2 regions of the Sphingomonas sp. NPDC092440 genome follow, and region 1 is predicted to be linked to the other one. Evidence: riboswitches for the same ligand, from Rfam matches in the RefSeq annotation. Region 1 holds a riboswitch; the other holds the start of a gene.
What was found. Region 1 has a riboswitch for cobalamin ahead of ACIQCS_RS10505 (TonB-dependent receptor domain-containing protein). Riboswitches for the same ligand answer to the same signal wherever they lie in the genome.
Positions count from the first base shown of each region.

Region 2: linked by a shared signal. The riboswitch ahead of metE (5-methyltetrahydropteroyltriglutamate--homocysteine S-methyltransferase) and the one ahead of ACIQCS_RS10505 (TonB-dependent receptor domain-containing protein) in region 1 are both predicted to bind cobalamin.

Region 1 is NZ_JBIVQA010000005.1:183,144-190,775, reverse strand. Features, by position in the region: gene ACIQCS_RS10525 (metallophosphoesterase family protein) at 1-541, opposite strand, end outside; gene ACIQCS_RS10520 (TonB-dependent receptor) at 625-3,414, opposite strand; gene ACIQCS_RS10515 (response regulator transcription factor) at 3,630-4,304, shown strand; gene ACIQCS_RS10510 (ATP-binding protein) at 4,294-5,643, shown strand; cobalamin riboswitch at 6,012-6,235, shown strand; gene ACIQCS_RS10505 (TonB-dependent receptor domain-containing protein) at 6,403-7,632, shown strand, end outside.
Region 2 is NZ_JBIVQA010000003.1:309,146-316,777, reverse strand. Features, by position in the region: gene ahcY (adenosylhomocysteinase) at 1-1,339, opposite strand, end outside; cobalamin riboswitch at 1,480-1,677, shown strand; gene metE (5-methyltetrahydropteroyltriglutamate--homocysteine S-methyltransferase) at 1,786-4,086, shown strand; gene ACIQCS_RS06940 (hotdog domain-containing protein) at 4,086-4,829, shown strand; gene ACIQCS_RS06935 (hypothetical protein) at 4,977-5,435, shown strand; gene ACIQCS_RS06930 (YqgE/AlgH family protein) at 5,495-6,055, opposite strand; gene ACIQCS_RS06925 (peroxiredoxin) at 6,159-6,641, shown strand; gene ACIQCS_RS06920 (hypothetical protein) at 6,719-6,973, shown strand; gene ACIQCS_RS06915 (AMP nucleosidase) at 7,085-7,632, shown strand, end outside.

The sequences.
Region 1 (7,632 bases):
GCGCGATGCCGCCATTGGCATGGAATGCCTGCCGGATCACACGGCTCGCATAAGTGAGGATGCCGTTCTGGATATCGCCGAGATAGAGGAAACGGAAGGGCTTCGCCTCGGCGGCGGCAGTGCGGAACTGCAGCCATTCGCTCCAGCCCGCGCTGCCCTTCAGGCGATAGGCATAGACGGTGTCCGGCCTGAGCCCCGCAAATCGAACCTGATGGTACAGGGCCGGGCCGTTGGCGCTCCCCTGCTCGCGCGGCGCCGCGGCACCGATCACCTTGACGGCGCGCTCGGACAGCGTCGGGCCGTCGACCGAGACGGCGATCTCCGCCTCGCTGGTGCGCTGGGCGAGATCGGTGCGGAAGGTGACGGCCATCTCCTGCGTGGGATCCGCCCCCGGCGTCAGGACGATGCGATCGGGCAGGTTGCGCGCGGCATAGGGCGTGCCGGCGGACCGGGGAAGCGCGGCCTGCGCGCGCGCCTCGGGCGTTGGTGCGGCCGCGAGCAGCAGGACGGAGAGGACGAGCGAGGCACTCGGAACGCGCATGGCATACTTTCTTGCATCTGAATGGCGGCGGGCGGCCGCAGGCAATTCCGGGCTCGATCCTGCCGAGCCCGGAAACGACGCGCCTAGAGCTTGATGCGGACGCCGCCGAAGATCGAATAGCCGAACTTCTCATATTCATAGACGCGCTCACGCACGCCATAATAGCGCACGCCCGGCGAATTGGTCAGGTTCTTGGCTTCCACGAACACGGTGGCCTGCTTCACGACCTGATAGCTGGCCGTCGCATCGAGTTGGCCGCGCCCTTCCCAATAAAGGTCGAGCCGCGGGTCGTTGGCGTCCACCGCGTTCAGATAGTCGCTGCGCTTGGTATAGGAGAGGCGCGCGTTGAACGGCCCCTTCTCGTAGAACAGCGCGGCGTTCCAGCTCGACTTGGACTGGCCCGGCAACGGCATCACCCGGCGGCCGGCAAACGTCTGGGACAGCCTGATCTCCGCGTCCGTCCAGGTGTAGTTGGCGAACACGCCGAAGCCGCTGAGCAGGCCGGGCAGGAAGGTGAATTGCTGCTGCCAGTTCACCTCGATCCCGACCAGATGCCCGTCGGGCGCGTTTTCCGGACGCACATAGATGATGTTGCCGGCGGTGCGGCTCAGCGTGTAGCGATAGTCCGTCAGGTCCTTGTAGAAGGCGTTGACCGAGATCAGGCCGACCGGCCGGATATAATATTCCAGACCCGCATCCACATTGTTGGAAAGCGTCGGCCGCAGATTGGGATTGCCCTCCGTGATGCGCGTCATGCTGCTGTCGGTCTCGTCGAGCTGACGCGGCACCAGGTCGACGAAGTTCGGCCGGTTGATCCCGCGGCTGAGCGCGAAGCGGCCGATCAGCTCCGGCGTGAACGCCTGCCGCACCGTCAGGTTCGGGAACCATTTGCCATAGTCCGTATCGACATTCGCCTTGCCGACCGTTCCGTTGAGCGCGACCGTGGGAGCGGAGCCCTGGAAGTCGGTCCTTTCGTAGCGGACGCCGGCGATCACCGTGGTGTGGCCGAATTCCGCCTTGGCCATGCCGAACATGCCGAGGATCTTCTCGCTCGCGCGATAATCGGCCGTGATCGATTGCGGGATGCGGCGTTCCGACGAACCCTTGGTCGCGTCGAAATAGGCGTCCGCCTTGCCCGGATCGATCTTGTAGCCGAGATCATAGTTGAAGTTCGCCGAGCGCTCGTCGTTCAGGAAGCTCGTCAGCGAGCCGCTCGGAGCGGCGGACGCGCGCCGGTCGCGGAAGCGCTCCTCATCCGAAACGACGTCGCGGTCGCGATAGCGGCCGCCGAAGCTGAACAGCACCTGCTGGCCGCCAAGATCGACCGGCAGCTCGACCTTGGTCGAGAAGCCCCATTCCTTGTTGAGCGTGTTGTTCGAGCGATAGGCGTTCTCGCGGAACGCGTAGCGATCGGACTGGAGATGCTCGTTCGTCGTGAACAGCGAATAGCTGGGATTGTCCGGATTGGCGAAATCATAGCTGAGCGTCGGGCGCAGCGACGAACGGAACAGCAGCTCGTCGCGACGCGGATAGGTCTGCTTCGATTCCGAATAGGTCGCGGAATATTCGATCCGGCCGCGGCCGATCAGATTCTCGCCGCCCACCGTGCCCGTGTAGATCTGGTTGCGCTGAACGCGGTGGCGGATCTGCTTCTCGATGCGCGTGTTGGAGAAGGTGGCGCGGGTATCCGTGGATCCCGCGGCCATCGTGCCTTCGCTCCACAGGATGCTCAGGCGGTTGCGATATTCATCGTCGGTGAACTGGGAGAAGGAGCCGCGGGCATAGAGCCGGTTGCCCGGCGAAGGGCGCCATTCGAGCGCGCCGTTGAGCGAAAGGCGCTCGCGCTTCGTGTCATAGTCCTTGAACAGGGTTTCGACGAGGCGGACCTGTCCCGCCGCGTTGACCGCCCAGCCATTCTCGACATTGTCGAGCTGGCGATCCGTCTTGGAATAGCTGCCCGCGAGAAGGACGCCGAACTGTCGGTCGGCGCCGAAGCGGTTGCTCACCGAAAGCGAGGCGCGCCTGTCGCTCGTGCCGCCATAGTCATTGTAGCTGGCGCCGGCCGACGCGCTGAGGCGGAAGCCCTTGCTGTCAAAGGCCGAGCGGGTGGAAATGTTCACCGAGCCCGCGATCGCGTCGGCATCCTGGCTGGGCAGCAGGCTCTTGGTCACCTCGAGGTTCGCGACGATATCGGAAGGGATGGTGTCGAGGTCGATCGCCCGGGTCGTCGGGCTGGCCGCGGCAACCGTCGCGCCATCGACGGCAACGGTGCTGAACTCCATCGGCGCGCCGCGGATGTTGATGTAGCGGCCCTCGCCCTGATCGCGCTCGATGCCGATGCCGGAAACGCGCTGCAGCGCCTCCGCGATGTTCGGATCGGGGAAGCGGCCGATGGCGTCGGCCGAGACGATGCTGACGGTATTGTCGGCCTGTCGCTGCTGGTTGAGCGCCCGCGCGGTGTTGTCGACGATCGAGGCGCCCGTCACGACGATATCGCTGGCAGCGTCGCGGGGCACGGTGATGTCGACGATCGTGCGGCGATCCGCCAGGGCCACCGAAGTGCTCGCGTTCGGACGGCCGAGATACTCGACACGAACCGTCACCTCGCCCTGCGCCGGCACCGGCATCACGAACTCGCCCTGGAGATCGGTGGTGGTTTCGCTGCCCAGTTCCGGCACCACGACACGCGCGCCCGGCAGGGGCGAGCCGTTCTCGTCATGCACGCGACCGGACAGGATGCCCGCATTCGCCTGCGCCCGGCCGGGTGCCGCGGCATCCTGGGCCAGCGCGGACGGGACGATGCCGGCACAAGCGATCGTCATGGCGGATGCGGCGAGCGCGAAGGAACTGCGGCGACGACGAATGGCGTTCATGATGACCCCCGAAATTCTGGTGAACGGAATAACGGGGAGCGGACCGCCGTTATCGGGCCGGCGGCTAGGAATGGCGTGTGACGGACCGGTTACAATAGCGCGCCGGGCATCCAACCTTGGGGCAATTTTATCTTCGTGGCCGATGGGCGCCGCGCGGGACCGGCCGGGCGAAAGGCCGTCCGAAAACTGTAATGTTGTGGCGGCAGAGCCGATGGATGCGCTTGCTTCTGATCGAAGACGATATCGCCATCGCGGACTATATCGGCGCCTGCCTGTCCGGTGCCGGGCACGAGGTGCGCCATGTGCCGGAGGGGCAGGCCGGGCTGGTGGAGGCCAAGAACGGGCATTTCGACCTGCTGATCGTCGATCGCGTCCTGCCCGATGGCGACGGGGTGTTCATTGTCGACGGCTTGCGGAAATCGGGCTTCACCAATCCGGTGCTGATGCTGACGGCGCTCGGCTCCATCGAGGATCGGGTGGAAGGGCTCCGGCATGGCGCGGACGACTATCTGGTGAAGCCGTTCGCGCAGGCGGAGCTGCTGGCCCGCATCGATGCGCTGTTCCGCCGGTCGAAGGGCGCGTTTCAGGACGTCTATGAACATGCATCGATCACGATCAACCGCCGGCGCCGCGAAGCGTGGCGCGCCGGCCAGCGGATCCTGCTGCAGCCGCGCGAATTCGAGCTGCTGGAGCAGCTCGTCCTGCATGAAGGGAGATATGTCTCCAAGGCGATGATGCTGGAGAATGTATGGAATTTCCATTTCCATCCGGACACCAACATCGTCGAAACCCATATGAGCCGGCTGCGCCAGAAGCTCAACACCGGCTTCGCGACGGACGCGATCCAGACGGCGCGCCGCGTCGGCTACAGGCTGCGGGATGATTGCTAGGCGCGTGCGCGGAACCCGGCTGATCACGCTGCTCTTCGTCGTCGGGCTGATCGTGTCCGCGGCGCTGCTGGGGGGCATCGCCTATGTCGTCGGGCATGACGCGATCCGGGGCCAGATCGATGCGCGGATCGAGGCCGAAATGGGCAGCCTGCGCCATCTTCTGAGACAGGGCGGCAACCCGGCCCTGCTCGAGGCGCTCGACAAGATCGACGAGCGCGGCGGCGGCTTCGACTATGTCCTGGTGAACGCCGAAGGCCGTCGCCTGTCGGGCGAACGCCGCTATCCCCTGCTTGCCCCCGGCTGGCAGGATACCGTGTTTCACGACGATGCCGGCGCCGGAATTCCCGTCCGCGCGCTCACTGCCCATCTGGGCGACGGGCTGCGCCTGACGGTTGCCGCGGACACGGCGCCCGCGACCGCGTTGCTGCGCACGACGATCCTCCTCTTCGCGCTGGCGTCGCTGGTGCTGATCGCCCTGGCGATCGGGTGCGGCCTGCTGTTCGAGCGGGCGATCCGCCGCCGGCTCGATCGGATGAACCAGACGGCGGTTGCGATCATCGCCGGCCATCTCCATTCCCGCATCACGCCCAGCGGATATGGCGACGAATTCGATCGGCTGGCCGATACGTTCAACTCGATGTTCGGCCGTATCGAGGCATTGATCGGCAACCTCCGCCAGGTCTCGAGCGACGTCGCGCATGAGCTCCGCACTCCGATCACGCATCTGCAGAACCGGCTGGAACGGGCGCTCGAGGAGATACCGGAGGGCACGCCGGGGCTGGAAACCGTCGACGCCGCGATCGAGGACAGCGAACGCATCCTGTCGCTGTTCTCGGCGCTGCTGCGGATCTCGGAAGTCGAATCCGGCACGGTGCGCCGGTATTTCAGGACTTTCGACCTCAGCGAACAGTCCGCGATGGTCGTCGAAAGCTATTCCGCGGTGGCGGAAGACAAGGGCTGTCAGCTGCTGTCGGATATCGAGCCGGGGATTCTCGTCGAGGGAGACCTGGAGCTTCTCTCGCAGGCGATGATCAACCTGATCGAGAATGCCGTCAACCACAACGGACCGGGCACGACGGTGACTCTCGCGGTCGCGCGGCGCGCGGATCGGGTGTCGCTGTCGGTAAGCGACGATGGCCGGGGCATTCCCGAGGCCGATTTTCCGCTGGCGCTGCGCCGTTTCGGGCGCCTGGGGGCGAGGCGGAATTCCACGCGCCACGGGCTTGGCCTGCCGCTCGTCCAGGCGATCGCCCGCCTGCATCAGGGCGAGCTCGAGCTCGGGGATGCAGGGCCGGGATTGCGCGCGACGATAAGAATCCGGGGCGCGGGACCGGCCTAGGTTGAGGACTTATATTCTTCCTTCGTCACCCCGGCCTTGAGCCGGGGTCCCGCTATCTCGCCAGCACAGGAAGAAGCGGGATCCCGGCTCAAGGCCGGGATGACGGGGTTTGCTGGTTGAGACGAGGTTTGCTGATTGGGGCGTGCCCCTGGATTGGGGACTCATATTCCTGCTTCGTCACCCCGGCCTTGCGCCGGGGGGCCCGCCATCTCGACAGCGCGGGAAGCAGCGAGATCCCGGCGGAAGCCGTGCGGCGCCTGATCGGCGGCAGCGGGCAGATCATCGGCACGGCCGGCCAAGCCGCGCGACCGATCTTGGCGCGGCCGGCCATTTGCCCTATGCGCCGCGCCGTGGGGCGGCTCCGCCCTCCACGACATGATCGCGCCGGTGCCCCGAAAGGGGCTTAAACGGGAATGCGGTGCGGACGGGTCTTCCGTCCAATTCCGCGGCTGTCCCTGCAACTGTAAGCGGCGAGCGCGATGCACTTGCCCCCCGATCCGAGGGGGCGGCCACTGGATCACCGATCCGGGAAGGCCGTGCATCGCGCCCTGACCCGCGAGCCAGGAGACCTGCCGGCGCAACGGTCGCTCTTGCCCTGGTCCAGGGGATGGCCAAGGCACGGTATCTCTCCGTCTGAGCGACGACCAAGCGGCCGGGGCCGCTTCGGTGCCGTGCGACGGGCAAGTGCCCGCCCGTCGCCCGCATCGGCCGTTCGCGGCAGGCCCCGCCCTCGTTGCACGGGCGCAGGGGGGATTACCCATGTTGAAGACCAGTTTCGTCTCGCTGATCGCGATCGCCGCCGCCATGCCGGCGCATGCGCAGAACACCGACCAGGCGGCCGACCCGCAGGACGCGATCATCGTCACCGCCTCGCGCTCGGGCGAGGGCGTCGAGCTCAGGAACCTGCCCGCCTCGGCCACGGTGATCGACGCGGAAGCGCTCGACCAGCGCCAGACGCGCATCGTCTCCGACGTGCTGCGGGACGTGCCCGGCGTCGCGGTCAGCCGCATCGGCGCGATCGGCGGCCAGACCCAGCTGCGCATCCGCGGCAGCGAGGCCAATCACGTCCTCGTCCTGATCGACGGGATCGAGGCGGCAGACCCCTATTATGGCGAATATGATCTCGGCACGCTGATCGCCGATCCGGCCGCCCGGATCGAAGTGCTGCGCGGCCAGCAATCGTCGCTCTACGGATCGGACGCGATCGGCGGCGTGGTCAACTATATCACGCTCTCGGGCCGCGAGGCGCCGGGATACAGCGCCCGCGCCGAGGGCGGCTCGTTCGGCACCTTCAGCGGCGCGGCGCGCGCGGCCGGCGCCTCGGGCACGCTGGACTATGCGGTCTCGGGCAGCTGGTATCGCACCAGGGGCTATCCGACGGCGCGGGGCGGCACGCGCGACATCGGCTCGGACAGCGTCGGCGCCAGCGCCAAGCTGGGCTGGACGCCCGTGGCGAACCTGAAGGTCACCGGCGTGCTGCGCTACAGCAATACCGATGCGGAGACCAACAACAGCGAGAGCAATCCCGCCAGCCCGCGCTTCGGCTACACGGTCGACAGCCCCGGCGTGCGCTTCACCAACGAAGCGTTCTACGGCCTGCTCAGCGCCGAGCTGACCGCGCTCGACGGCCGCTGGACCAACACGCTTTCGGGCCAGTTCGCCGACACCACCCGCACCGGCTACAGGCCGGGCGGAGTCGATTATGGCGACAAGGGCCAGCGCTACAAGGGATCGTTCGTCTCGAGCTTCCGCTTCGGCACCGATGCGATCACCCACCGCCTGACCGCCGCGCTCGACTGGGAACGCGAGCAGTTCCGCAACACGACCCCGTCGACAGGCTCGCCCTTCGACGCGTTCCGCGGCCGGCGCAGCACCGACAATCTCGGCCTGGTCGGCCAATATGAGCTGACCGCGGGCGCTTTCACCGGCGGCGCCTCGGTGCGGCACGACGACAACAACCGCTTCGCGAACGCGACCACCTGGCGCGTC
Region 2 (7,632 bases), on a different contig from region 1:
GCTTCTTCGAGAGCTTGGTGAGCTTCACGCCCAGCTTCTCGAGGTGCAGCTCGGCGACCTTCTCGTCGAGGTGCTTCGGCAGGACGTACACGTCGTTCTTGTACGTGTCCGACTTGGTCCACAGCTCGATCTGCGCCAGCGTCTGGTTGGTGAACGACGACGACATCACGAACGACGGGTGGCCGGTGGCGTTGCCCAGGTTCACCAGGCGGCCCTTCGACAGGATGATGATCTGCTTGCCGTCCGGGAACTCGACCAGGTCGACCTGCGGCTTCACTTCAGTCCACTTGTAGTTCGACAGGCCCGAAATCTGGATCTCGCTGTCGAAATGGCCGATGTTGCAGACGATCGCCATGTTCTTCATGCCGGCCATGTGCTCGGCGGTGATCACATCGGCATTGCCGGTGGCGGTCACGAAGATGTCCGAGCGGGTGACCGCCTCTTCCATCGTGACGACTTCATAGCCTTCCATCGCCGCCTGCAGCGCGCAGATCGGGTCGATCTCGGTGACGAGCACGCGCGCCCCGCCGTTGCGCAGCGACGCGGCCGAACCCTTGCCGACGTCGCCGAAGCCCGCGACGGTCGCAACCTTGCCGGCCAGCATCACGTCCGTGCCGCGGCGGATCGCGTCGACCAGCGATTCCTTGCAGCCATAGAGGTTGTCGAACTTCGACTTGGTGACGCTGTCGTTGACGTTGATCGCCGGGAAGGGCAGCTCGCCCTTCTTGGCGATGTGATAGAGGCGGTGCACGCCGGTGGTGGTCTCTTCCGAGACGCCCTTGATGTTCTTCACCGTCTCGGTGAGGTAGCCCGGCTTGCGCTTGATGAATTCCTTCACCGCGCGCTGCATCTCGACTTCCTCGTCATTCTCCGGCTCGCCGAACGACTGGCCGGCCTCGAGCTTGGCGCCCCACAGCGCGAACATGGTCGCGTCGCCGCCATCGTCGAGGATCATGTTGCAGGTCTCGTCGCCCCAGTCGAAGATCGAGCCGACATAGTCCCAATATTCGGCCAAGCTCTCGCCCTTCACCGCGAACACCGGCACGCCCGAGGCGGCGATGGCGGCGGCGGCATGGTCCTGCGTCGAGAAGATGTTGCAGGTCGCCCAGCGGACCTGCGCGCCGAGCGCGGTCAGCGTCTCGATCAGCACGGCGGTCTGGATCGTCATGTGGAGCGAGCCGGTGATGCGCGCGCCCTTGAGCGGCTGCGACGCGCCGAACTCCGAACGCAGCGCCATCAGGCCGGGCATCTCCGTCTCGGCGATATTGATCTCGGCGCGGCCGAAATCCGCCAGAGTGATGTCCTTAACGACGTAATCCTTGTCGAGCACGGTAGCCACGAGCTGTCTCCAGATGTGAATCGATTGCGCGCCGGGAATCGCCGGCCGCGATGCGGGCGCCCTAGCCGCTTCGCCGGGCAGGTGCAATTCCAAATATAAAGATATCTTTATATGACCCTTGACGGCGGCCGCGGACAAGCGGATGCTTGGGGTGTCGAGGTTCTTCCGGCCTGCCCGGAAGCTAAGACGGGAAGCCGGTGCAAGTCCGGCGCTGCCCCCGCAACTGTAAGCGGCGAGCGGCGATCCACCCAAGTCACTGGGGCCTTACCGCCCTGGGAAGACGGATCGTCCGCGCTGACCCGCAAGCCAGGAGACCTGCCTTTGACGCGATAACGTCCACCGGCGGGGTGCCCGGTCTGGCCGCTTGCATGCCGCGGACGGGCGACCGTCCGGGCCTGCCTGTGTCCAAGCCGGTCTCCCCCGTCCTTCATCGGGGTATGAAGACCATGACCGTCACTGTTGCCACGCTCGGCTTTCCGCGGATCGGCCCGCGGCGCGAGCTCAAATTCGCGCTCGAGAAATTCTGGAGCGGCAAATCCACCGAGGCGGAGCTCCTCGAAGCCGCCGCCGGCCTGCGCGCCGCGGCCTGGGCCCGCCAGGCCGCACTCGGCGCCGACTGGCTGCCGAGCAACGACTTCTCCTTCTACGATCACGTGCTCGACACCAGCCTGATGCTGGGCGCCGTTCCCGAGCGCTACGGCGTTGCCGCCGGCACCGCCGATCTGGGCACCTATTTCGCGATGGCGCGCGGCACCACGGGTGACGACGCGGGCTGCGCGCACGGCCATGGCCATACCGCCCAGGAAATGACCAAGTGGTTCGACACCAACTACCACTATATGGTCCCCGAGCTGGCCGCGGGACAGAAGCTCGCCCTCTCCTCCTCCAAGATCGTCGACGAATATCGCGAGGCCAAGGCGCTCGGCTACGAGACGCGGCCGGTGCTGCTCGGCCCCGTCACCTGGCTCAGCCTTGCCAAGGGGCGCGACGTGGATCCCTTCGCCTTCCTGGACGATGTGCTCGGCCTCTATTCGGCGGTGCTCACCCAGCTCGCCCATGCCGGCGCCGAGTGGGTGCAGATCGACGAACCGATCCTGGCGCTCGACCTGGATGAGCGCCAGCGCGCGGCGGTAACCCGCGCCTATGCCAAGCTGCCGCGCCTGGGCCTGAAGATCATGCTCGCCACCTATTTCGGCGGGCTGGAGGACAATCTCACCCTCGCGGTGAACCTGCCCGTCGCCGGCCTGCACCTGGATCTAGTGCGGGCGCCGGACCAGCTCGATCGGATCCTTGTCGCCGCGCCCAAGGGCCTGCTGCTCTCGCTCGGCGTGATCGACGGCCGCAACATCTGGCGCGCCGACCTCGAGGCGCTGCTCGACCGGATCGAGCCGATCGCCGCCATGCGCGATATCGTGCTCGCCCCGTCCTGCTCGCTGCTCCACGTGCCCGTCGACCTCGCGCTCGAGCCGAAGCTCGACGACGAGATCAAGCAATGGCTCGCCTTCGCGGTGCAGAAGATCGACGAGCTGGTGACGCTGAAGGACGCGCTGAACGGCGGCCGCGACTGGGTGGCGGAAAAGCTGGCCGCTTCCGGCCGGGCCGCGGCGGCGCGCACGGTCTCGCCGCGCATCCACGATCCGCTGGTCGCAGCCCGCGCCGCATCGGTCAGCGAAGCGATGCGCAGCCGCCAGTCGCCCTATGCGGCCCGCGCCGCGGCGCAGGCGGCGGTGCTGGCACTGCCGCCCTTCCCCACGACCACGATCGGCTCCTTCCCGCAGACCGCCGAGGTGCGCCATGCCCGTGCCGAGCATAACCGCGGCAACCTCGGCGATGCCGCGTACGAACAGTTCCTGCGCGAGGAGACCGAGCGCACCGTCCGCTGGCAGGAGGAAGCGGGCCTCGACATGCTGGTGCACGGCGAGTTCGAGCGCAACGACATGGTCCAGTATTTCGGCGAGCAGCTCGCCGGCTTCGCCTTCACGGTGAACGGCTGGGTCCAGTCCTATGGCTCGCGCTGCGTGCGCCCGCCGATCCTCTATGGCGATGTCTCGCGCCCCAGGCCGATGACGGTGGCATGGTGGCGCTACGCCCAGTCGCTCACGGACAGGCCGATGAAGGGCATGCTCACCGGCCCCGTCACGATCCTCAACTGGAGCTTCGTGCGCGACGATCAGCCGCGCTCGGCCTCCTGCGCCCAGATCGCGCTGGCGATCCGCGACGAGGTGGTGGATCTCGAAAAGGCCGGCTGCAAGGCGATCCAGATCGACGAGGCGGCGCTGCGCGAGGGCCTGCCGCTGCGCAAGCGCGACTGGCAGGCCTATCTCGACTGGGCAGTGGATTGTTTCCGGCTCACGGCCGCGGGCGTGGGCGATGCGACGCAGATCCACACGCACATGTGCTATTCGGAGTTCAACGATATCCTGCCGGCGATCGGCGCGATGGATACCGACGTGATCTCCATCGAGACGGCCCGCTCGCAGATGGAGCTGCTCGAGGGCTTCGCCGCCTATCGTTATCCGAGCGCGATCGGGCCGGGCGTCTACGACATCCACGCGCCGCGCGTACCCTCGGTCGACGAGATCGTCCAGCTCATGCGGCTTGCCCAGGCGCATCTGGCGCCCGAGCAGCTCTGGGTGAATCCCGATTGCGGGCTGAAGACCCGCAAATGGGAGGAAGTGCGGCCGGCGATCGACGCGATGGTCGCGGCGGCGCGGACCTTGCGCGTCCGCGTGGCGGAGCCGGCCTGATGGCGGGTGTCGTCCGCCTCATCGACATGGTGTTCCCGGGCGACACCAACCACCATGGCACGCTGTTCGGCGGAGTCGCGCTCGCGCACATGGACAAGGTGGCGTTCCTCGCCGCCTCGCGCCATGGCCGGGCGCCCTTCGTCACCGCCGCCTCGGAACGGATCGACTTCGCCGCCCCCGCGCTGAAGGGCGAACTGATCGAGGCGACGGGCCGGGTGGTCCGCACCGGCACCCGCTCGCTCGACGTCGAAGTCGAGCTGCTCGCCGAGGCGCTGCTCAGCGGGGAGCGGCGGCTGTGCACGCGCGGCCGCTTCACACTGGTGGCGCGCGAGGGAGCGGCAGCCCCCCTGCCGCCCCTCGCCCCATCCCCGACAGGCTCCGAAGCCGAACCGGAGGGCGTGCTGGTGATGGCCGACATGGTGTTCCCGCCCCAGACCAACCATTACGGCACGCTGTTCGGCGGCGATGCGCTGCGCATGCTCGGCAAGGCCGCCTTCATCGCCTCCACGCGCGACACGCGGAAAGTGATGGTGATGGCCGCCTCGGACCGCGTCGACTTCACGACGCCGATCCATGAGGGCGAAATGGTCGAGCTGGCCGCCCGCATCATCATGCGCGGCAACCGGTCGCGGCGCGTGCGGGTGGAGCTGTGGGCGGAGGATCTGCTCAGCGCCCGGCGGCGGCGCGCGGCTTCGGCCGAATTCGTGATGGTCGCCACCGCTTCGGCGCAATTTGGCGAGTGACGAATCTCCCGGGACAAGGCATAGGGCGCTTCGCGTCCAAACCGTAGTGCGAGCCATCCCATGTTCCGCCTCATCGCGTCCGCATCGTTGCTTGCGATTGCCCTTGCTCGCCCGGCGTCCGCGCAGGAAGGAGGGGCCTCCCAGGACGTGAACAGCGTCGGCGTGGTGCCACCGCGCGGCATGTCCTTCGAGAATGCCCAGGCGATGATGATGATCATGCGGGGCGCCAGCAAACAGGTCCGGGACAATTGCTGGAGCCTCGGCTGCGTGCTGATCGTCAACGATACCAGCGGCTATGACGTGGTCGGCTTCTACCTCGACGCCGCCAAGCCCGGGCAGAACCCGCGCTGGAGCCACAACCAGTTCGCCGAACCCCTCTGGCCGAGCAAGGCGACGCTGCGTTTCAAGACGGGCAGTGCCGACACCTGCAGCATGCCCGTCCGCTTCGTGCTCCGGCATCGCGAGACTCGCGAGAAGACCGAGATCAGCGGCACCTCCAGCTTCTGCACCACGCCGCACCAGGACACGCTGATCCGCATCAAGATGCTGGAAGGCAAGGTCTATGTCCGTGGCGACGACGAGCCGGACCCCGACGCGAAGCACTGAGCGCGGCACGGGGCGGTAACCGCTCGGACCGCGCGCCCATGCCGCCTCGATCCCGCGCCTCAGGCGGTACCCGCGCTGTTCGCCAGCAGCCGCGGATCGATGCCCGCCCCGGCAAAGGCCACCGTCCAGCGATCCTCGGCATCGATATCGTAGATCAGGTCGGGCGTGCCGACGGTGTTGAACCAGCCATGGCGCGCCATCTCGCTGTCGAGCTGCCCCTCGCCCCAGCCGGCATAGCCCAGCGCGACCAGCCACCGGGACGGCCCCGTCCCTTCCGCGATCGCACGCAACACGTCGATCGTGCCCGAGAGCGACCAGCGGCCGCCCACGTCGATCGTGTCCTGCCCGCCCCAGTCGGGCGAGTGGAGCACGAAGCCGCGGCGCGGCTCCACCGGTCCGCCGAAATGCACCGGCGTGTCGGGCGCGACGCCGGGCGCGATCTCGAACTGCTCGAGCAGGTCGTGCAGGGTCAGCCCCTCGATCGTGTCGCCGATGCCGATGCCGAGCGCGCCCTCCACATCGTGCGCGCACACCGCGATCACCGCGCGCTCGAAGCGGGGATCGCCGATGCCGGGCATCGCGAGGAGAAACTGGCCGGTGAGGAAGCGCGTCGAGTCCATGGCCGATCAACGTAGCCGCACCGTTTCGGCTCCGCCACGCTTGAAAATCATGGCCGGGGAGCCGATTGGGGCAGGCGACTCAATCATTCCCGAGGAGAGTAGAATGACCATCCAGGTTGGCGACCGCATCCCCAGCGTCAATTTCGTCAAGGTGACCGAGGGCGGCCCCGAGCAGATCGGCTCGGACGATTTCTTCGCCGGCCGCAAGGTCGCGCTCTTCTCGGTGCCGGGCGCCTTCACTCCCACCTGCTCGGCCAAGCACCTGCCGGGCTTCGTGGAGAAGGCCGAGGAGATCAAGGCGAAGGGCGTGGACGAGATCGCCTGCACCGCCGTCAACGACGCGTTCGTGATGGGCGCCTGGGGCCAGGCGAGCGGCGTGGCCGGCAAGGTGACGATGCTCGCCGACGGCAATGGCGACTTCCCCAGGGCGCTGGGCCTGACCATGGACGGCTCGAAGTTCGGCATGGGCACGCGCGGCCAGCGCTTCTCGATGCTGGTGAACGATGGCGTGGTCGAGCAGCTGCACATCGAGGCACCGGGCCAGTTCGAAGTCAGCTCGGCCGAATATCTGCTCGGCAAGCTGTGATCTGAACATGGCGGCGTAACGGAACCGCCGGGGGCTCGCCGGAGTTGATCCGGCGAGCTTTTCAGAAAGGGACCGACATGGCCGACACCGAAACTGGCAACGCAATTCCCGAGACGATCGAGGAAGCCAAGGAAGAGGCGAAGGGCTTCCTCGCCCAGGCCCAGGAAGCGATCGGCGACGCGGTGGACGCCACCGTCGCCGCCGTGAAGGAACACCCGATCGCCGCGGCGGGCATCGCCGCCGGGGTTGCCGCCGCGGTGGGCGGTGCCGCCTATGCCGCCACCCAGCTGGGCGGCGACAAGGAGCCGGCGGCCGCCAAGGCGAAGAAGTAAGGCAAAATCCCCTCCCCACGGGGAGGGGCGGCCTGGGCCGGGCCTTGCCCTGGCCCATGGTCTTGCCCCCATGGTCTTGCCAGCGTCATCTTTGCGCTCTAGCCCTGCAAGATGACTCAAGCTTCCGATATCGTCGCCGATCTCGAGCGCCTCTACAGCGCCTCGGTCGAGCGTCTCAAGGCCGCCCTCAACCGCTATATCAACGACGGCACGCCGCCGAGCCCGGAGGATCGGGCCGATGGCAGCTTCGCCTATCCCGAGCTGCGCCTCACCTATCGCGGCGGCGAGGAACGCGGCCGCCCCACCCCGCGCCGCTCCTTCGGCCGGCTGGTCGAGGAAGGCGAATATCGCATCTCGGTCACTCGCCCGGCGATGTTCAGCCGCTACCTCACCGAGCAGCTGACCTTCCTGATCGAGGATTATGACGTCGAGGTCCATGCCGTCACCGGGCGGCAGGAGATCCCCTTCCCCTATGTCCTCGATCCCGGTCATATCGCCAATATGGACCAGATCTCGGTCACCGAGCTGGGCCGCCATTTCCCGGCGACCGAGCTGGCGCATATCGGCGACGAGATCGCCGACGGGCTGTGGATGTCGACCGACGACACGCGCCCGCTCGCATTGTTCGACGCGCTGCGCACCGATTTCTCGCTGGCCCG